4 regions of the Arthrobacter sp. 05N429 genome follow, and region 3 is predicted to be linked to each of the others. Evidence: riboswitches for the same ligand, from Rfam matches in the RefSeq annotation. Region 3 holds a riboswitch; each other region holds the start of a gene.
The links. A riboswitch is a leader RNA that binds a small molecule or an ion and turns the genes downstream of it on or off. The one in region 3 is predicted to bind thiamine pyrophosphate.

Region 1: another riboswitch for thiamine pyrophosphate. It lies ahead of AC1DF4_RS13850 (bifunctional hydroxymethylpyrimidine kinase/phosphomethylpyrimidine kinase); the one in region 3 lies ahead of AC1DF4_RS10540 (ECF transporter S component).
Region 2: another riboswitch for thiamine pyrophosphate. It lies ahead of thiO (glycine oxidase ThiO); the one in region 3 lies ahead of AC1DF4_RS10540 (ECF transporter S component).
Region 4: another riboswitch for thiamine pyrophosphate. It lies ahead of thiC (phosphomethylpyrimidine synthase ThiC); the one in region 3 lies ahead of AC1DF4_RS10540 (ECF transporter S component).

The regions. Positions count from the first base shown of each region.
Region 1 is NZ_JBFTMQ010000007.1:183,750-187,949, forward strand. Features, by position in the region: gene AC1DF4_RS13845 (Rne/Rng family ribonuclease) at 1-1,076, shown strand, start outside; TPP riboswitch at 1,181-1,278, shown strand; gene AC1DF4_RS13850 (bifunctional hydroxymethylpyrimidine kinase/phosphomethylpyrimidine kinase) at 1,261-2,859, shown strand; gene rplU (50S ribosomal protein L21) at 3,213-3,521, shown strand; gene rpmA (50S ribosomal protein L27) at 3,583-3,846, shown strand; gene obgE (GTPase ObgE) at 3,964-4,200, shown strand, end outside.
Region 2 is NZ_JBFTMQ010000001.1:539,018-543,217, reverse strand. Features, by position in the region: gene AC1DF4_RS02640 (thiazole synthase) at 1-679, opposite strand, end outside; gene thiS (sulfur carrier protein ThiS) at 676-912, opposite strand; gene thiO (glycine oxidase ThiO) at 909-2,303, opposite strand; TPP riboswitch at 2,297-2,428, opposite strand; gene AC1DF4_RS02625 (thiamine phosphate synthase) at 2,455-3,180, shown strand; gene AC1DF4_RS02620 (ferritin-like fold-containing protein) at 3,204-3,890, opposite strand; gene AC1DF4_RS02615 (RNB domain-containing ribonuclease) at 3,932-4,200, shown strand, end outside.
Region 3 is NZ_JBFTMQ010000004.1:344,515-348,714, reverse strand. Features, by position in the region: gene AC1DF4_RS10555 (ABC transporter permease) at 1-270, opposite strand, end outside; gene AC1DF4_RS10550 (ABC transporter ATP-binding protein) at 277-1,209, opposite strand; gene AC1DF4_RS10545 (heme-degrading domain-containing protein) at 1,308-1,847, opposite strand; TPP riboswitch at 2,044-2,187, shown strand; gene AC1DF4_RS10540 (ECF transporter S component) at 2,253-2,894, shown strand; gene AC1DF4_RS10535 (ABC transporter ATP-binding protein) at 2,894-4,200, shown strand, end outside.
Region 4 is NZ_JBFTMQ010000007.1:76,229-80,428, reverse strand. Features, by position in the region: gene AC1DF4_RS13310 (VOC family protein) at 1-67, opposite strand, end outside; gene AC1DF4_RS13305 (amidohydrolase family protein) at 169-1,251, opposite strand; gene AC1DF4_RS13300 (GNAT family N-acetyltransferase) at 1,255-1,767, opposite strand; TPP riboswitch at 1,843-1,950, shown strand; gene thiC (phosphomethylpyrimidine synthase ThiC) at 1,946-3,754, shown strand; gene AC1DF4_RS13290 (alpha/beta fold hydrolase) at 3,751-4,200, opposite strand, start outside.

The DNA.
Region 1 (4,200 bases), on a different contig from region 3:
TCATCGTCATCGACTTCATCGACATGGTGCTCGAATCCAACCGCGACCTCGTCCTGCGCCGCATGGTGGAGTGCCTGGGCCGGGACCGGACCAAGCACCAGGTGGCTGAGGTGACCTCGCTGGGCCTCGTGCAGATGACGCGCAAGCGGATGGGCACCGGGCTGCTCGAAGTCTTCGGCGAACAGTGCGAAACCTGCGCCGGCCGCGGCATCGTCACCCACGACGAGCCGGTCGAGCACCGCCGCGCCAACGTGGTCGCCGCCGAGCACCACGTCCCGCGGACCGAGCAGCAGCAGCCGGCCGCGCGGACCGAACGCAAGAGCCGCCGCCGCGGCCGGGGCGGCCAGGGAACGGACGTCCAGTCCGCCCCGGCAGCCGTGCACGCCGAGCCCACCGACGCCGAGCGCCACGCCAAGGCCGAGGCAACCCGCGCCGCGCTGGCCAACATCGCAGCAGCGGCGCACGCCGCCCACCTGCATGACGGCGAGGCACCCGCCGACGCCGGGACCCGCGAGGCAGCTGTGGAAGCAGCCGTCGAGGCGGCTGTCGAGCTGGTCGCGACGGAGGAAGCTGCCGGACGTCCGGGCGCTGTGCTGACGTTCGGCGGCGAGCAGGTCGCCCTGCCGTTCGTGGAGCACGCCGACGAGGCCAGTGCGCCTGCGCTGACCCTGGACCTCCTGACCGAGGCCTTCGCCAACCTGGGCGAAACCGAAGAAGCCAAGGCTCCTGCGGCACAGGAGCCGGCAGCGAAGGCGCCGGCGGCCCGGACGGCAGCGGCCGCTCCGGTCCGCGCCGGCGGAACAGGCCCGGGACGCGCCCAGGCGCCGGGTTCCCAGACCGAGGCCGAAGCCGAAACCGGCACCTCGCGTGCCCGCCGCGGCCGCCGCAACCGGAGCGCCAGCCGCGCCCAGGGTGCAGCGAACGAGACCTCGGTCGAGCAGCGCCAGGAATCCCGGCAGTCCGCCGCCGTTTCGGTGCACGAGGCCAAGGTCCCGGCAACAACGGCGCCCGCGGCGAAGCCGGCCGCCAGCGAGCCGATCATCCTCGGCGTCGGCGTTCCGGCCTCGGAGCTCTGACACCGGAAAAATTCAGCAAGGCCGCGGGCGCGGTCCGGACGGCGTAGCAATACGCGCAGTTCGGGCCGTGCCCGCGTCTTCGTTAAGGTATGCGGCTAGGCTGGAGCCCTGACACGGGGTGCCGCGCATCGAGCCGGCTGAGATCCAGACCCGTTGAACCTGTCCGGCTAGCACCGGCGAAGGGATGTCTCTCTTGACCACCGCCTCATCGTTTCTTCCGCCTGTCCCTGCCCCTTCGGCGCCCAGGATCCCGCGGGTGCTGGCGATCGCCGGCTCCGATCCCTCCGGCGGCGCCGGGATCCAGGCCGACCTCAAGAGCATTGCCGCGCACGGCGGCTACGGCATGGCAGCCATCACCGCCCTGACCGCCCAGAACACCCGCGGCGTCAGCGCAGTCCACGTCCCGCCGGCGGCCTTCTTGACCGCCCAGCTGGAGGCCATCAGCCAGGACATCACCATTGACGCCGTCAAGATCGGCATGCTGGGGGACGCCTCCGTGATTGACGCCGTCCGCAGCTGGCTGGAGAAGTCCCGCCCCGCCGTCGTGGTCCTGGACCCGGTCATGGTGGCGACGAGCGGCGACCGGCTGCTGCAGGAGTCCGCCGAGGCAGCCCTGCACGCGCTGTTGCCGTACGCGGACCTGATCACGCCCAACCTCGCCGAGCTCGCCGTCCTGCTCCGGGAGGAAGCCGCCGAGGACTGGGCCGGGGCGCTGGGACAGGGCAAACGGCTCGCCGCCCAGACCGGCACCACGGTCCTGGTGAAGGGCGGCCACCTCGACGGCGGCAACGGGTGCCCCGACGCGCTGGTCAACACCGGCGGGCTCCTGGCCCAGGACGTCGTCGTGGTTCCGGGGGAGCGCGTGCATACGCGCAACAGCCACGGCACGGGGTGTTCGTTGTCCTCGGCGATCGCCACAGTGCAGGCGAGAAATACAGTGCAGGCCGGAACGGGGGACTGGGAGGCCGCGCTCCGCGAGGTCAAGCCGTGGCTGCGGGAGGCACTGCGCGCCTCGTCGGCGCTCGACGTCGGCACCGGCAACGGCCCGGTCCACCACTTCCACCACGTCCAGCAGCACACCCAGGACCACAGCGCTGCCCGGAACCGTGGAACCGCAGCCCGGGAACCCACAGAAGGCGAGTTCGCCGTCGCGCTCCGGGAAGTGGCCACCGCCGACCTGGAGGCGATCTACGGCCTAGACTTCATCCGGGCACTCGCCGACGGATCGCTGCCGGAGAAGGAGTTCGCCTACTACCTCGCCCAGGATGCCCTGTACCTCAACGGATATTCCCGCGTGCTGGCCCGTGCCGCCGCGATCGCACCCACTGAGGCCGAGCAACTGTTCTGGGCCCGCTCAGCGCAGAACTGCCTCGAGGTCGAGTCGGAGCTGCACCGGACCTGGCTCAGCACCCGCACAGCTGAGGTGACGCTCGGTCCGGTCACCAAGTCGTATGTCGACCATCTGCTGGCCGCCTCGGTCTCCGGCAGTTACGGGGTGCTGGTGGCCGCCGTGCTCCCGTGCTTCTGGCTCTACGCCGAGGTGGGGGAGACGCTGTATCGGCAGTTCCTGACCGCCGGCGCCCCGGAGTCCCATCCCTACGCCGTCTGGTTGCGCACCTACGCCGACGAGGAGTTCGTCGCCGCCACCCGGCAGGCCGTTGCCTACACCGACGCTGCGGCGCGGGCGGCTTCGAAGGGCGAACGGGACGCCATGACGCTGGCCTTCCGGCAGTCCGCCCGCTACGAGGTCGACTTCTTCGACGCGCCGCGGCTGCACGCCTGACAGCGGGCGCCGGTGTGGGCCTGTACGATAGGTGGGCACGGTTCCGGAAGTCGTTGCGGCGGGCTCTGTCCATACAGAGTGGCGCCTATCACGAACCTCCCTTCGGAACCAGCCTCATTTGCGGCCGAAGGCAAAATTAGCGTAGTCTAGATCTTCGGTGCTTACGCCAACACTTGGGTTATGACCTTGAGGACGCTCCATCCGATTTCGGATGCGTTTGTCCACGGGATAGCTCATGGATTCCCTTGGGAACTCCACCGGCGTAGAGGCACAGCGTGAGCCGGACCAAATTCGTTGGACCCAGGTTCCGCACGCAAATCTAGTAATAAACGTCGAGAGAAGTGAGTTCCCCAGTGGTGTACGCGATTGTCCGCGCAGGCGGCCGCCAAGAGAAGGTTTCCGTTGGAGACTTCGTTACCCTGAACCGCGTCCCCGGTGGAGCCGGCAGCACCTTTGAGTTGCCCGCACTGCTCCTGGTAGACGGTGACAAGGTCACGTCTGCAGCTTCGGACCTGGCCAAGGTAAAGGTTACGGCTGAGATCCTTGAGGACCTTCGCGGTCCCAAGATCGTCATCCAGAAGTTCAAGAACAAGACCGGTTACAAGAAGCGCCAGGGTCACCGTCAGGAATTGACCAAGGTCAAGATCACCGGTATCAAGTAACTAATCGTTACTGTTCAGGTTTTCAGCAGATTCCCCAGAATTTTAAGGCAGGCATTTCCAAATGGCACATAAAAAAGGCGCGAGCTCCACTCGCAACGGTCGTGACTCGAACGCCCAGTACCTCGGCGTCAAGCGCTTCGGCGGCCAGGTAGTTTCCGCAGGCGAGATCATCGTCCGCCAGCGTGGCACCCACTTCCACCCGGGCGCCGGCGTTGGCCGTGGCGGCGACGACACCCTGTTCGCTCTGACCCCCGGCGCTGTCGAGTTCGGCACCCGCCGCGGTCGTCGCGTTGTGAACATTGTGGCTGCTGCAGCTGCAGAGTAACAACAAGTCTTGAATCGGTGGAGCGGGCCATTAGGTCCGCTCCACCGGTGTTTTAACCGCATTACAATCATCCTGGGCGTCTTTGGCGCCTGAGGGAACAGCACTGAGGAGATCCACGTGGCCAGCTTTGTAGACCGGGTAGTACTGCACGTATCCGGCGGTACCGGCGGCCACGGTTGTGTCTCCGTCCACCGCGAGAAGTTCAAGCCGCTCGGCGGTCCCGACGGCGGCAACGGCGGCAACGGCGGCGACGTCATCCTGCGCGTCGACCCCCAGACCACCACCCTGCTGGACTACCACCACGCCCCGCACCGCCACGCCACCAACGGCGGCCCCGGCATGGGTGACTGGCGC
Region 2 (4,200 bases), on a different contig from region 3:
CGGCCGTGGCCAGCAGCACGGCGTCGCAGCCAAGCTCCATTGCGAGGGCGGCGTCGGAAGCCGTGCCGATGCCGGCGTCGAGGACCACGGGCACGGAGGCACGCGAGACGATGAGTTCGATATTGTGCGGATTCAGGATGCCCAGGCCGGTGCCGATCGGCGCGCCCAGCGGCATCACCGCGGCGGCGCCAAGGTTTTCCAGCCGCAGGGCAAGCACGGGGTCGTCGTTGGTGTAGGCGAAGACTTTGAACCCCCGGCCCACGAGCTGCTCGGTGGCCTCGACGAGTTCGACGGCGTCCGGCAGCAGGGTGTGCTCGTCCGCGATGACTTCCAGCTTCACCCAGTCCGTTTCGAGGGCTTCGCGGGCCAGTTCGGCGGTCAGCACGGCGTCCCTGGCGGTGAAGCAGCCGGCGGTGTTGGGCAGCACCCGGATGTTGTGGTCCAGCAGCAGCTGAAACAGCGAACCCGCCTCCGCAGGCGAGTAGCGGCGCATGGCGACGGTGGTGAGCTCGGTACCGGACGCCAGCAGCGCAGCCCCCAGACCGTCCAGGCTTGGCGCCCCGCCGGTGCCCATGATCAGCCGCGACCCCAGCTGCACGCCATCCACCTCAAACGGATCCGCGCCAGCCGTTGACGCCCCCGGTGCCGCTGCCAGTGTGGTGTTTTCCACGCTGCTCATCCTCCCTGCACCGCCGTAACCAGCTCGACGTCGTCGCCGTCGGCGAGCGCGGTGCCGTGCCACTGGCTGCGGGGAACCACCTCCGCGTTGCGGGCGACGGCGACCCCGAGTTTCCCGCCGTCCGCAGACTGGCCGTTCGGGGCCAGCGGCCGGCCGGTGACCGCGCTGACGAGGGTGCCCACCGAGGCGCCGTCCGGAAGCGTGTGCCAGGTTCCGTTCAATGTGATGTTCATACCGATTCCTTGTGCTCAGGGTTGGGATTGGTGGCCCGGGTGGTCATGTTCTGCTGTCGGGATGAGGCCGGGCCGGCGGGCCCGGTACCGGCGGCGAACCTGTCCGGCCGGAACCGGGACCAGCGGGGGTCCCCGGCGCCGTCGAGCAGCTGCCGGCAGATCTCCGCGGCGGCGGGCGTGAGGAGAATCCCGTGCCGGAAGAAGCCGGTGGCGATAATCAGCCCCGCAATGTCCCCCGGGCCTCCCGGTTCCGCCACCCGGCCCAGCAGGGGCGAGTTGTCCGGGGTCCCGGGCCGGGCCCTGGCGGTGGCCTCGAGCAGTTCCAGTTCGGCGACGGCGGGGACCAGCTGCTGGGCGTCGCGCAGCAGCTGGTAGACGCCCCCGGCGGACACTGCGGAGCCGGGCGTGGCGCCGTCCGGTGCGTGGCCGTTTTCGCCGAGGGCATCCTCCCGCTGCGTGGCCCCGATCACCACTGTGCCGTCCTGCCGGGGAACGATGTAGACCGGCACCCCGCGGACCAGTCCCCGCACGGTGGACGTCAGCAGCGGCCGCAGCTTCTCCGGCACCCGGAGCCGGAGAATATCGCCGTGGACCGGCCGCAGGGGCAGCCGGAGTCCGGCGGGCAGGCCGTGGAGCGCGGCGGCGCCGAGGCCGTTGGCGACGATGGTTTCCCGTGCCCGGACCGTGCCGCCGCCGGCGAGGGTGGCCCCCGCCACGCGCCCGTCCTGCCAGAACAGCCCGGCAGCTCGACGCCCGATGGTGTCGCAGTGGCTGTCCGCGGCCAGGAGTTCCCCGATCCGGGCGAGCAGTCGGCGGGGGTCCACCTGGTGGTCGGCGGGAATGTCGAAGGCGCAGGAGATGCCGGGGCTCAGCAGGGGTTCGCGGGTGCGCGCCTCCCGTACGGTCAGCGGCTCGACGGCCAGGCCGGACGCCTGCTGGACGGTGCGCAGGGCCGCGAGCGCCCGGCGGTCGGCGGCGTCGGCGCCCACGGCGAGGGTCGGCGTCGTGAGGTACCCCGTGCTGCTGGCGGCACCGGCGGCGGCGCAGGTATCCGGCCCGTCACCCCCGTCGTCCAGCCCGGCGGCAAATGCCGGCCAGAGGCGTGCGGACTCGAGCATGAGCTCCAGGAGCGGTTCCTCCTGGTAGTGCAGCTCACTTACGGGGGCGAGCATGCCGGCGGCGGCCCAGCTGGCGCCGCTGCCCGGGGCGTCGTCGATAAGGGCGACCGTCCGGCCCGAGCGTCTCGCCGCCCAGGCGATTCCGTGGCCCACGACGCCGCCGCCGATCACGGCAACGTCATAACATTTCCCGGCTTCGGTGTCATCAGCGGCGGCCGCAGGCGCCGCGGCGTCAGTACCCGCGGCCGTGCCGCGGACGGATGTGGTGCCCATGAAGGATTCCTTCCCTACGCCGGTACTAACCGGATCAGGTCAAGCGGTCGGCTCTGACGCCCTCTCAGCCTGCCGGCGCCGGACGCTGGTGGCGTCGACGGCGGCGGGCTCCCGCGGTATTGGCCCAGTTTAGAGGAACTAGGCTGGAGGCATGAGCCAGGATGCCGTCCACACCACCGCCCGCCTATACCTTTGCACCGATGCCCGGCAGGGCCGCGGCGACTTTGCGGACTTCGTGGACGAGGCCTTTGCCGGCGGCGTCGACATCATCCAGCTGCGCGACAAGTCGCTGGAGGCGGCCGAGGAACTGGAACTGCTGGAGGTCCTGCACCAGGCAGCCCGCCGCCATAACCGCCTCTGGGCTGTCAACGACCGGGCGGACCTCGCCTCGCTCTCCGGGGCTCCGGTATTCCATATCGGGCAGAAGGACATCTCCACCGGCGCCGCCAGAAAGTTCCTGGGCAAGGACACCGTGATCGGGTTGTCCACGCACAGCCCGGAGCAGGTGGACGCGGCCCTTGTGTCCTCAGCCGGCCGCGACGGCCTGGACTACTTCTGCGTCGGGCCGGTGTGGGCCACTCCCACGAAGCCCGGCCGCGCCGCCGTCGGACTTGATCTGGTGCGCTATGCGGCGGACGCGGGCCGCCGGGCCGAAGCCCCGGAGGGGAAGACAACCGAGGGGAAGACAACCGAGGGGAAGACTGAGGAGAGCACGGTGCCGTGGTTCGCGATCGGCGGCATCGACCTCGGAAATGTGGAACAGGTGGTGGAAGCCGGCGCCCGCAGGATCGTGGTGGTCCGGGCCATCACCGAAGCCGACGATCCCGCCGGCGCCGCCCGGGCCCTGCTCGCCGCACTCGACGCCGCCGGCAACTGAGCGCGCAGCTCAGCCGGCCAGGCTCAACCGGCCAGACCGAGCGCCGTCATCCGGCGTGAGTGGTTGGCTGCCAGTTCCGCCATGAGCCCGCGGACAAGTTCCCTGGACCCGTCGTCCGTGGACCCGTCCTCATCCGCGCCGGCCAGGCCTCCGATGAACGCGTGCTCGAAGCTCACCCGCTGGGCCTGGGTCAGGGCTTCCCCGAGGAGCCGCCTGGCCCACAGTGCCAGCCGTGACGCCAGCCGCGGGTCATCGGCCAGGGCGGACTTGAGCCGTTCCCGCAGCACCGCCGTGGCCTCTTCATCGGCCTGGATCTGCTCCACCAGGTCCCGGGTCCCGGCGTCGACGTAGCGTGAAATCGCGCGGTAGAAATCGGCGGAGACGGTATCGATCACGTACGCCTTCATGAGGGATTCGTACCAGTCCGCCGGGCGGGTTCGTTCGTGGAAGTGGTCCACGGATGGCTGGAACGGGAGCATGGCCGCCTCCGGGTCCAGGCCCATGGCATCGAGCTTGGCGCTCACGAGTTCGTAGTGCTGGAACTCGATCACGGCGATCCTGCCCAGCACCGCGCGGTCATGCAGGGACGGTGAATACCGTGCGTCGGAGGAGAGCCGTTCGAAGGCGGAGAGCTCGCCGTAGGCCATCACGCCGAGCAGATCCCTCAGAAAGCTGTTGTATCGGGCGGGATCAGCCGGGGATGTGCTCATGATCCAAGACTAATGGCGCAAATGAAGCTAATCTGATTTTCGTGTCCCATCACCGCCTGACCCCGAGCGTCCACCGGCAAGAGAACCAACTGGCCGAGGCGCTCAGCGCGCTGCGGGCAACGCTTGAACTGCCCGGCCCCTTTCCCGAGGACGCGCTCCGGGAGGCCAAGGAGGCAGTCGCGCGCCACGAGCTGCCGGACCTGGATTTCACGCACATCGAGTTCGTGACCATCGATCCGGCGTCGTCCACCGATCTTGACCAGGCCCTGTTCATCGACCGCTCCGGCGAGGGCTACACGGTGTTCTACGC
Region 3 (4,200 bases):
GTAGGTGAAGCTCACGGCGGCGGTCTTCAGTGCGTCTTCGGTGGCCGCGGTGGAGGAGTTGCTCAGGTAGACGAGCGCAAACACGATTGCCATGACGACCGGGATGGACAGGGTCGCGATCCAGAAGGCGCGCTTCTTCATGGTGCGGGTGAATTCGAAATCCACCACCGTGCGGAGGTTGTGCCGGGCGAAGGGCCGCTTCGGCGGGACGGGCAGCGTGGGAGGTACCGGGCCGGGGGAGGGGAGTTGGGTGGATGTCTGCTGTGCCATTGAAATCTAGACCTCCGCCATTTCGTGGTTCTCGCCGTAGACCTTGATGAAGACCTCGTCCAGCGAAGTCCTGGCGGTGGTGAAGGAGCGGACGGCAACACCGTGGCCGATAAGTTCGCGCAAGACGGCCGTTTCGTCCGTGCCGGGGCCGGGGGAGAGTTCAGCGGCGCCGCCAGCGTCGGTGACGATGTCGTACAGGGCAGAGGACGGCAGGATTCCGTCGTAGGTGAGCCGGTAGACGGTTCCGCCGAATTGTTCCTGGACGTCCGCGACGGTGCCGTAGGCGCGGGAGGTGCCGTCCTTGAGCAGGATCACCCGGTCACAGAGGCGTTCGACTTCCTCCATCTGGTGCGTGACCATGATGACGGTCGCGCCGGCGAGTTTTTGTTCCTCGATGATGTCCATCAGCAGGCGCCGGTTGACCGGGTCGAACCCCTTGGTGGGTTCGTCCAGGATCAGCAGCTCGGGGTCGTTCATGATGGTCACGCCGAGCTGGATTTTTTGCTGTTGTCCGCCGGAGAGCTTGTCCAGGCGCGTGTTCGCTTTGTCGGCGAGACCGACGCGTTCCAGGTACTCCCGCGACCAGGTCCTGGCGTGGGTTTTGTCCAGGCCCTTGAGCCGGCCAAAGTAGACCATGAGGTCAAGGACGGACTCTTTTTTGTAGAGGCCGCGTTCCTCGGGCAGGTATCCCAGCCGGGCACCGTCCTGCGGGGCGAAAGGCTTGCCGCCGATGTGGAGGGTCCCGGCGGTCGGCTGGTAGATGCCCAGCAGCGCCCGGAGGGTGGTCGTTTTCCCTGACCCGTTGCTGCCGAGGAATCCGAAGGTCTCCCCGGCCCGGACGTCGAAGGAGAGGTCTTTGATGACCGTCGTGTCCCCGAAGTCCATCCTGAAGTCTTTGATGTGTACAAGCGGCTCCGCGGCCGCGTCCCCCAACGTCATGCGCACCACTCTAACCGGACACTCAGCCGCTGGTGATCAACGGCACACCACGCGGAACCCGGCGGGAAGCGGCGAGCCGTCCCGGCCCGGCGTCCCGGCTAATTCCCGGCACGGCCGAGGATGTCAGACAGGGCCTCAACCACCAGCTCATGGTCGGCCTTCTGCGGCAAACCCGACACCGTGACGGTGGCAACCATTCCGGTTCCGCGCACGTAGATGGGGAAGGCGCCGCCGTGGGCGGCAAACTCCTTCTCATCGAACCAGGCGTTGTCCTCGATCATCCGTCCCGCGGACCGGGCCCTGAGTCCGACCAGCAGCGACGGGACCTCGTACCGCACGGCCGTGCGCTGCTTGGCCCTGATCCAGCGTTCATTGTCCGGGGTGGCGCCCTCCAGTGCCGCGTGGAACAGCACCTGTTCACCTTTGGTGATGTCGATGGCGATCGGGTAAGAGCGCTGCCTGCCGAGTTCCACCAGACGGAGCCCCAGATCCAGGGCGTCGTCTTTGCTGAAAGACGGGAACTGCAGTTCGTCCATTTCCGCCAGAATCCTGCCGATGAGTGCCGCCAGGGATCCGTGCGGCTGCGGTTCGGTCGAGTCCGGATCGTAGCCGGGTGAAGGAGCTGGTGGGTTGGTCACGTGATTCAGCTTCCGTTAGTGAGCCGCCGTCGGGTAGCCATCAGGCCGCAGCGGTGTCCGGTGTTCCCATGCCCTGCCGACTCTACCAAGCGGGCGTCCGCAGGTCACCGGCGCCGAAGCCGGCGGATTGTGACGGCCGGGCCCGGAAAACAACGCCCCCCGGGTGTAAACTGGGCCACGCCCACAAGGGCAATTTTCAATACGACAGGGGAGCGCCGCCGTCGGGCATCACCGGAGAAATCCGGGGAAACCACAGGTGGGCGCTGAGAGTGCGGACAGCCGCAGACCCTCGAACCTGATCCGGTTAGTACCGGCGCAAGGGAGTCGAGTTCTCAGAGTGCCCGGGGCGGCGGCGGATGCCGCGGCCCGGGGGCACTCTCCCCTCCTGTTCCTCAGGAGGACGAAATGACTGATACATCTGCTGCATCTGCGAAACAGACGCGCACCCGGCGCAGCTACAACTGGCGCGTGGTGGACATTGTGGTGGCCGCGTTGATCGCGGTGGCCGGCGGCGTGATTTTCTGGGCCTGGTCCCAGGGCGCCAACCTCGTTTCCGTCCCGCTCAATGCGGTTTACCCCCCGCTGACCGGGCTTTACGCCGGCGGCTGGATGATCCCGGCGGTGCTGGGCATGCTTATCATCCGCAAGCCGGGCGCGGCACTGTTCTGCGAAACCGTGGCTGCTACCGGCGAGCTGATCATGGGCTCGCAATACGGCGCCTCCGTGCTGTTCTCCGGCTTCCTGCAGGGCCTGGGCGCCGAACTGGTCTTCGCCGCGTTCGTGTACAAGAAGTTCAACCTGCCCGTGTCCCTGCTGGCCGGTGCCGGCGCGGGCCTGTTCTGCGGGCTCAACGATTCGTTCCTGCCGTGGGGCTGGAACATTGCGTATTCCGGCGGCGACAAGCTTGCCTACATCATCTTCACTGCCATTTCCGGCGCCGTGATCGCCGGCGGACTGTCGTGGATCGCCACCCGGGGCCTGGCCAGGACCGGTGTGCTGAGTTCCTTTGCCTCCCGCAAGGCGGCCACGGAGCCCGTCTTTTCCTGATGTCCGCCTTCAACACGTCCGCCGGCAGCGGGGTCCGGCCGGCGGCGATCACCGCGCGGGGCTGGGGCTGGCGGCACGCCGGCCGGCCCCGGCCCGCCGTCAGCGGCCTGGACCTGGACATCCGGCCCGGGGAACGCGTGCTGCTGCTGGGGCCTTCGGGCGCCGGCAAGTCCACGCTGCTCCACGCCCTGGCAGGCGTGCTCGGCGACAGCTCCGCCGGTGACGCCGGCCGGGCGCCCGGCGCCGCTGACCTTGCTGCCAGCGGCGCGGCCGGGGACGCGGACGAGACCGGCAGCCTGCTGATCGACGGCGCCCCGCCCCGCGTCCGGCGCGGCCGTGCCGGGCTGATGCAGCAGGACCCGGAGACCCAGGTGGTGCTCTCCCGCCTCGGCGACGACGTCGCCTTCGGCGCGGAAAACCTGTCCGTGCCTCCGGCGGAGATCTGGTCACGCGTCGCGGAAGCGCTCGACGACGTCGGGCTGGGCCGGCTGCCGCTGGACCACCCGACGTCGGCCCTCTCCGGCGGCCAGAAGCAGCGGCTGGCGCTCGCCGGCATCCTCGCGATGCGGCCCGGGCTGATCCTGCTCGACGAGCCGACCGCCAACCTGGACCCCGCCGGAGTGCTGGAAGTCCGGGACGCCGTCGGCCGCTGCCTGGACAAAACCGGAGCCACCCTGGTGGTGGTGGAGCACCGTGTCTCGGTCTGGAAGGACCTCGTGGACCGGATCGTGGTGCTGCAACCGGGATCGGCCACGGATTCTGCCGTGCTGATCGACGGGCCGCCGGACCTGGTCCTGGCGCAGGCACGGGACATGCTCACCGCAGCCGGGGTCTGGGTGCCCGGCTACGTGCCGCAGACCCGGGCACGCGGCTTGCGGGCCGCAGGCACACGCGCCACCGGGCCGGAAGCCGCACAAGGCAATATCGCGGGGCAGCTGCTGCTGGCCGTGGAGGATCTGGGCGTCTCGCGGGAACGGCCGCGGCGGGCGGGGTTCCGCGGAGGCTTCCGTCCCATTCCGCCGGAGCCCGTACAGTCCGGGATCACGGCCCAGGTCCGCGCCGGTGAGGCGCTGACCATCACGGGACCTAACGGGTCGGGGAAGTCCACCTTCGCCCTGACCCTCGCCGGCCTGCTGGCGCCGGTCTCCGGCAGGGTGTCCGCCACCCTGGACCTCAGCGCCGGCGCCGGGATCGATCCCTACCGGTGGAAGGCGCAGCAGCTGATCGCCAGGATCGGCACCGTGTTCCAGGAGCCCGAGCACCAGTTCGTCACCGGACGTGTGCTGGACGAGCTGATGTTCGGACC
Region 4 (4,200 bases), on a different contig from region 3:
TGAGCATCACGGTACCCATGGTGAGTTCGGCGGGAAGGAGATCCTGGGTGCTGGCTTCTAAGGTCATTTCATCGCTCCGATACTTCGGCGGCCACCGTCCGTCGATGACCCTTCATAGATATAAATTACTTGAAGCTTCAATTTATTCCTAATGGAGCAGGCAGGTTCCTAGCGGACCACTTCTCCGCGCAGCACGACGTTCTTGAGGTCCCTCAGCGTGGCCAGGTTCCCGCGCGGGTCCTCGGCGCAGACCAGGACGTCGGCGCTGGCGCCGTCGGTGATGACCTCCGCCCCTAGCCAGTCCCGTGCGGCCCAGGCGCCGGCGTCGAGCGCTGCCGCGGCCGGGAGTCCGGCGCCGTGCAGCGCCTGGAGTTCGTCGACGATGCGACCGTGCTTGATGACGCTGCCGGCGTCCGTTCCGGCATAGATGGTGACGCCGGCTTCGAAGGCTCTAAGGACGCGATCTGCCCGGCGCTCCCAGAGCGAGCGCATGTGCGCCGCGTAGCGCGGGAACTTGGCCTCGGCCTGCGCGGCGATGTCGGGGAAGGTGGCGATGTTGATCAGGGTGGGGACGATCGGCACGCCCTGTTCGACGAACCGCGGGAGGTGCCTGGGGAGCATGCCGGTCGCGTGCTCAATGCAGTCGATCCCGGCGTCGAGCATGTCGTCCAGGGTGTCTTCGGCGAAGCAGTGTGCCGTGACGCGGGCGCCTTCGTCGTGGGCGGCAGCGACGGCGTCCTTCAGCGTCCGGGCCGGGAAGCTCGCCGCGAGGTCGCCGGCGTCCCGGTCGATCCAGTCCCCCACGAGCTTGACCCAGCCGTCCCCGGCCCGGGCCTGCTTGCGCACGGCTTCCACCAGGTCCTCCGGTTCAACTTCGACGGCGAAACCGCGGAGGTACCGGCGCGTCCTCGCGATGTGCCGGCCCGAGCGGATGAGCCGCGGCAGGTCGGCGCGTTGCTGGATCCAGCGGGTATCGTGGACGACGCCGGCGTCGCGGACCAGAAGGGTTCCGGCGTCGCGGTCGGTCACGGCCTGTTCTTCCGCCAGCTCCCCCGGGACATCCCCGCCGGGGCCGAGTCCGATATGGCAGTGCGCGTCGACCAGTCCGGGGATGACCCAGCCGTCGAGCACCACGTCCGGAGCGGCGGCAGGGCGGCGGAAGGTGAGGACACCGTCGACGGACCACAGCCCGAGGTGCTCTGTGCCGGGTGCGGTGAGGACGGTGCCGCTGAATTCGATGATGCGGGTCATGGCTTAAAGCCTAAGTCGCATGACGACCCGCCGCCCAAGGTCATCCAGCCCCAGCTGCGCTTCCCGGACCCGCAGGGACGCCAGCGCCGGCCCCGGCTCGGCACATTCCTCGAACCCGCAGCTGGCGTAAAACGGTGCATTGAACGGGACGTCCGCGAAGGTGCAAAGGGTCATGGAACTATGGCCAAGGCTCCGGGCCCGGTCGATGGCCGCCTCGAGCAAAGACCTTCCGATTCCGTGCCCGGCTGAGGCGGGCTGCACGGAGAGTTGTTCCAGGTGGGCGTGGCCGCCGACTTCGTCAACGCGGGCGAATCCCACGGGCGGATTTCCTGCGACCAGGATGGCGACCAGGACGAAGAGCGGCTCAGCAGCGGCCTGCGGCTCCGGGGCAGGGAGTGCCTGATGCCCCAGCTCCGCTTCGAGCATATGGTCTGCCGCGGCTTCAAGAACGGGCAGTGCCGCGAGGTCCTCGGGCGTTGCTGTCCTGATAAGGGGCACGGCCCTGGGCTGAGTCACGGTGCCACGCTAGCACCGGGCCCGACGGCCGCCGTCACACTCGTCAGCTTTTCGGACGGCACGTGGTAGCTTCATCTACGACCACACGGGTGCCCCTGCAGGGGCTGAGATCGGGCTGACGCAGCCTGCGACCGTTGAACCTGTCCGGGTAATGCCGGCGAAGGAAGTGAGCAGTCCCTTGAGCACCACAGAAACGCAGCACAGTCCTGTCCAAAACCAGATTGCCCCCGCACAGTCGCTGCAGTCCCATTCGCTGGCGTTCGCCACGGACGCGGAACACGGCATCCGCGTCCCGGTGACCGAAATCGCGATGGCAGACTCGCCTGACGGCCGCGGCAATACCCCGTTCCGGGTGTACCGTACCGCCGGTCCCGGCAGCGATCCCGTCCGCGGGCTGGAGCCGTTCCGTGCCCCCTGGATCGCTGCCCGGGCAGACACCGAACCGTACGCCGGCCGTCCCCGGGAACTGCTCGACGACGGCAAGTCCGCGGTGCGCCGGGGCGCGGCGTCCGCAGAGTGGAGGGGCGCCCGCCCGGTGCCGCGCCGCGCCGTCGAAGGCAGGACCGTCACGCAGATGCGCTATGCGAGGGACGGAATCATCACGCCGGAGATGCGGTTCGTCGCGTTGCGCGAAAACTGCGACGTCGAGCTGGTCCGGAGCGAGCTCGCGGCGGGCCGTGCCATCATCCCCAGCAACGTCAACCACCCCGAATCCGAGCCGATGATCATCGGCAAGGCCTTCCTGGTGAAAATCAACGCCAACATCGGCAACTCCGCGGTGACCAGCTCCATCGCCGAGGAAGTCGACAAGCTCCAGTGGGCCACCCAGTGGGGTGCGGACACGGTGATGGATCTCTCCACCGGGGACGACATCCACACCACACGCGAATGGCTCATCCGCAACTCCCCCGTGCCCATCGGCACGGTCCCCATCTACCAGGCGCTGGAAAAGGTCAACGGCATGGCCAACGCCCTCACGTGGGAAATCTTCCGGGACACCGTGATCGAACAGTGCGAGCAGGGTGTGGACTACATGACCATCCACGCCGGGGTACTGCTGCGCTACGTGCCGCTAACGGCCGGGCGGGTCACCGGCATCGTGTCCCGCGGCGGCGCAATCATGGCCGGCTGGTGCCTGGCCCACCACCAGGAGAACTTTCTGTACACGCACTTCGATGAGCTGTGCCGGATCTTCGCCCGCTACGACGTCGCCTTCTCGCTGGGCGACGGGCTTCGGCCCGGCGCGACGGCGGACGCCAACGACGCGGCGCAGTTCGCCGAACTGGACACCCTGGCCGAGCTCACCCGGCGGGCCTGGGAATTCGATGTGCAGGTCATGGTGGAGGGTCCGGGACACGTCCCGTTCCACCTCGTCCGGGAAAACGTCGAGCGCCAGCAGGAACTCTGCAACGGCGCCCCGTTTTACACGCTGGGGCCACTGGTCACCGATATCGCACCGGGCTATGACCACATCACGTCCGCGATCGGTGCCACCGAAATTGCCCGCTACGGCACCGCCATGCTGTGCTACGTCACGCCCAAGGAACACCTTGGACTGCCCAACAAGGACGACGTGAAGACCGGGGTCATCACCTACAAGATCGCGGCCCATGCCGCCGATCTCGCCAAGGGCCACCCCGGAGCGCATGAACGCGACGATGCCTTGTCCAAGGCGCGGTTTGAGTTCCGCTGGCGGGACCAGTTCGCGCTGTCCCTGGACCCGGTGACTGCCGAAGCTTTCCACGATGAGACGCTCCCTGCGGAGCCCGCCAAGACGGCCCATTTCTGCTCGATGTGCGGGCCCAAGTTCTGCTCCATGCGGATCAGTCAGGACATCCGGGACGAGTTTGGCACCGGCAGCGCCGCCACTGCGGACCCGCGGGCCGCAGTGGCGGCGGGAATGCGGGCGAAGAGCAGCGAGTTCCTCGCCTCGGGCGGCAAGGTCTACCTGCCGGCGCCTTCCGTGGGGGGACCCGCAACCGGCTAGGACGCCTGGGCGTGCTGCTGCCGCCCGACGTCGGCGATGAACGTCCGGATGACCCGGTTCCCTTCCACTGAATCTTGGGGCCGGTGCCCGCCGGCCGCCGTGCGGTGCAGGGCGCCGGTCTCGCGCAGGTAACCCGCGATCTCTTCGTAGAGCGGTTCCCAGCCACCGGTCAGGACCAGGGTGGGGACGCCGGGGACGATCTGCAGCGGGGCTTCCCAGGGCGGGGCCTGCAGGCGGAGGCGGCGCGCCTCCCGCTGGTCTTCCGGGCGCGGGGCGCCGAGGGTCGCCTGCGCGGGCGTGTGCGCTGCGAACACCCGGCGGACGAATTCGCGGTGGAAATCCTCGTCGCTGAGATTGTGTCGGACCTCGAAGAGCGGCTGCATCAGGGCGCGGTGCGCCGCGGTGGCCGGCAGCTCCGCCGTGAGCGAGAGGCACGCCGGTTCCAC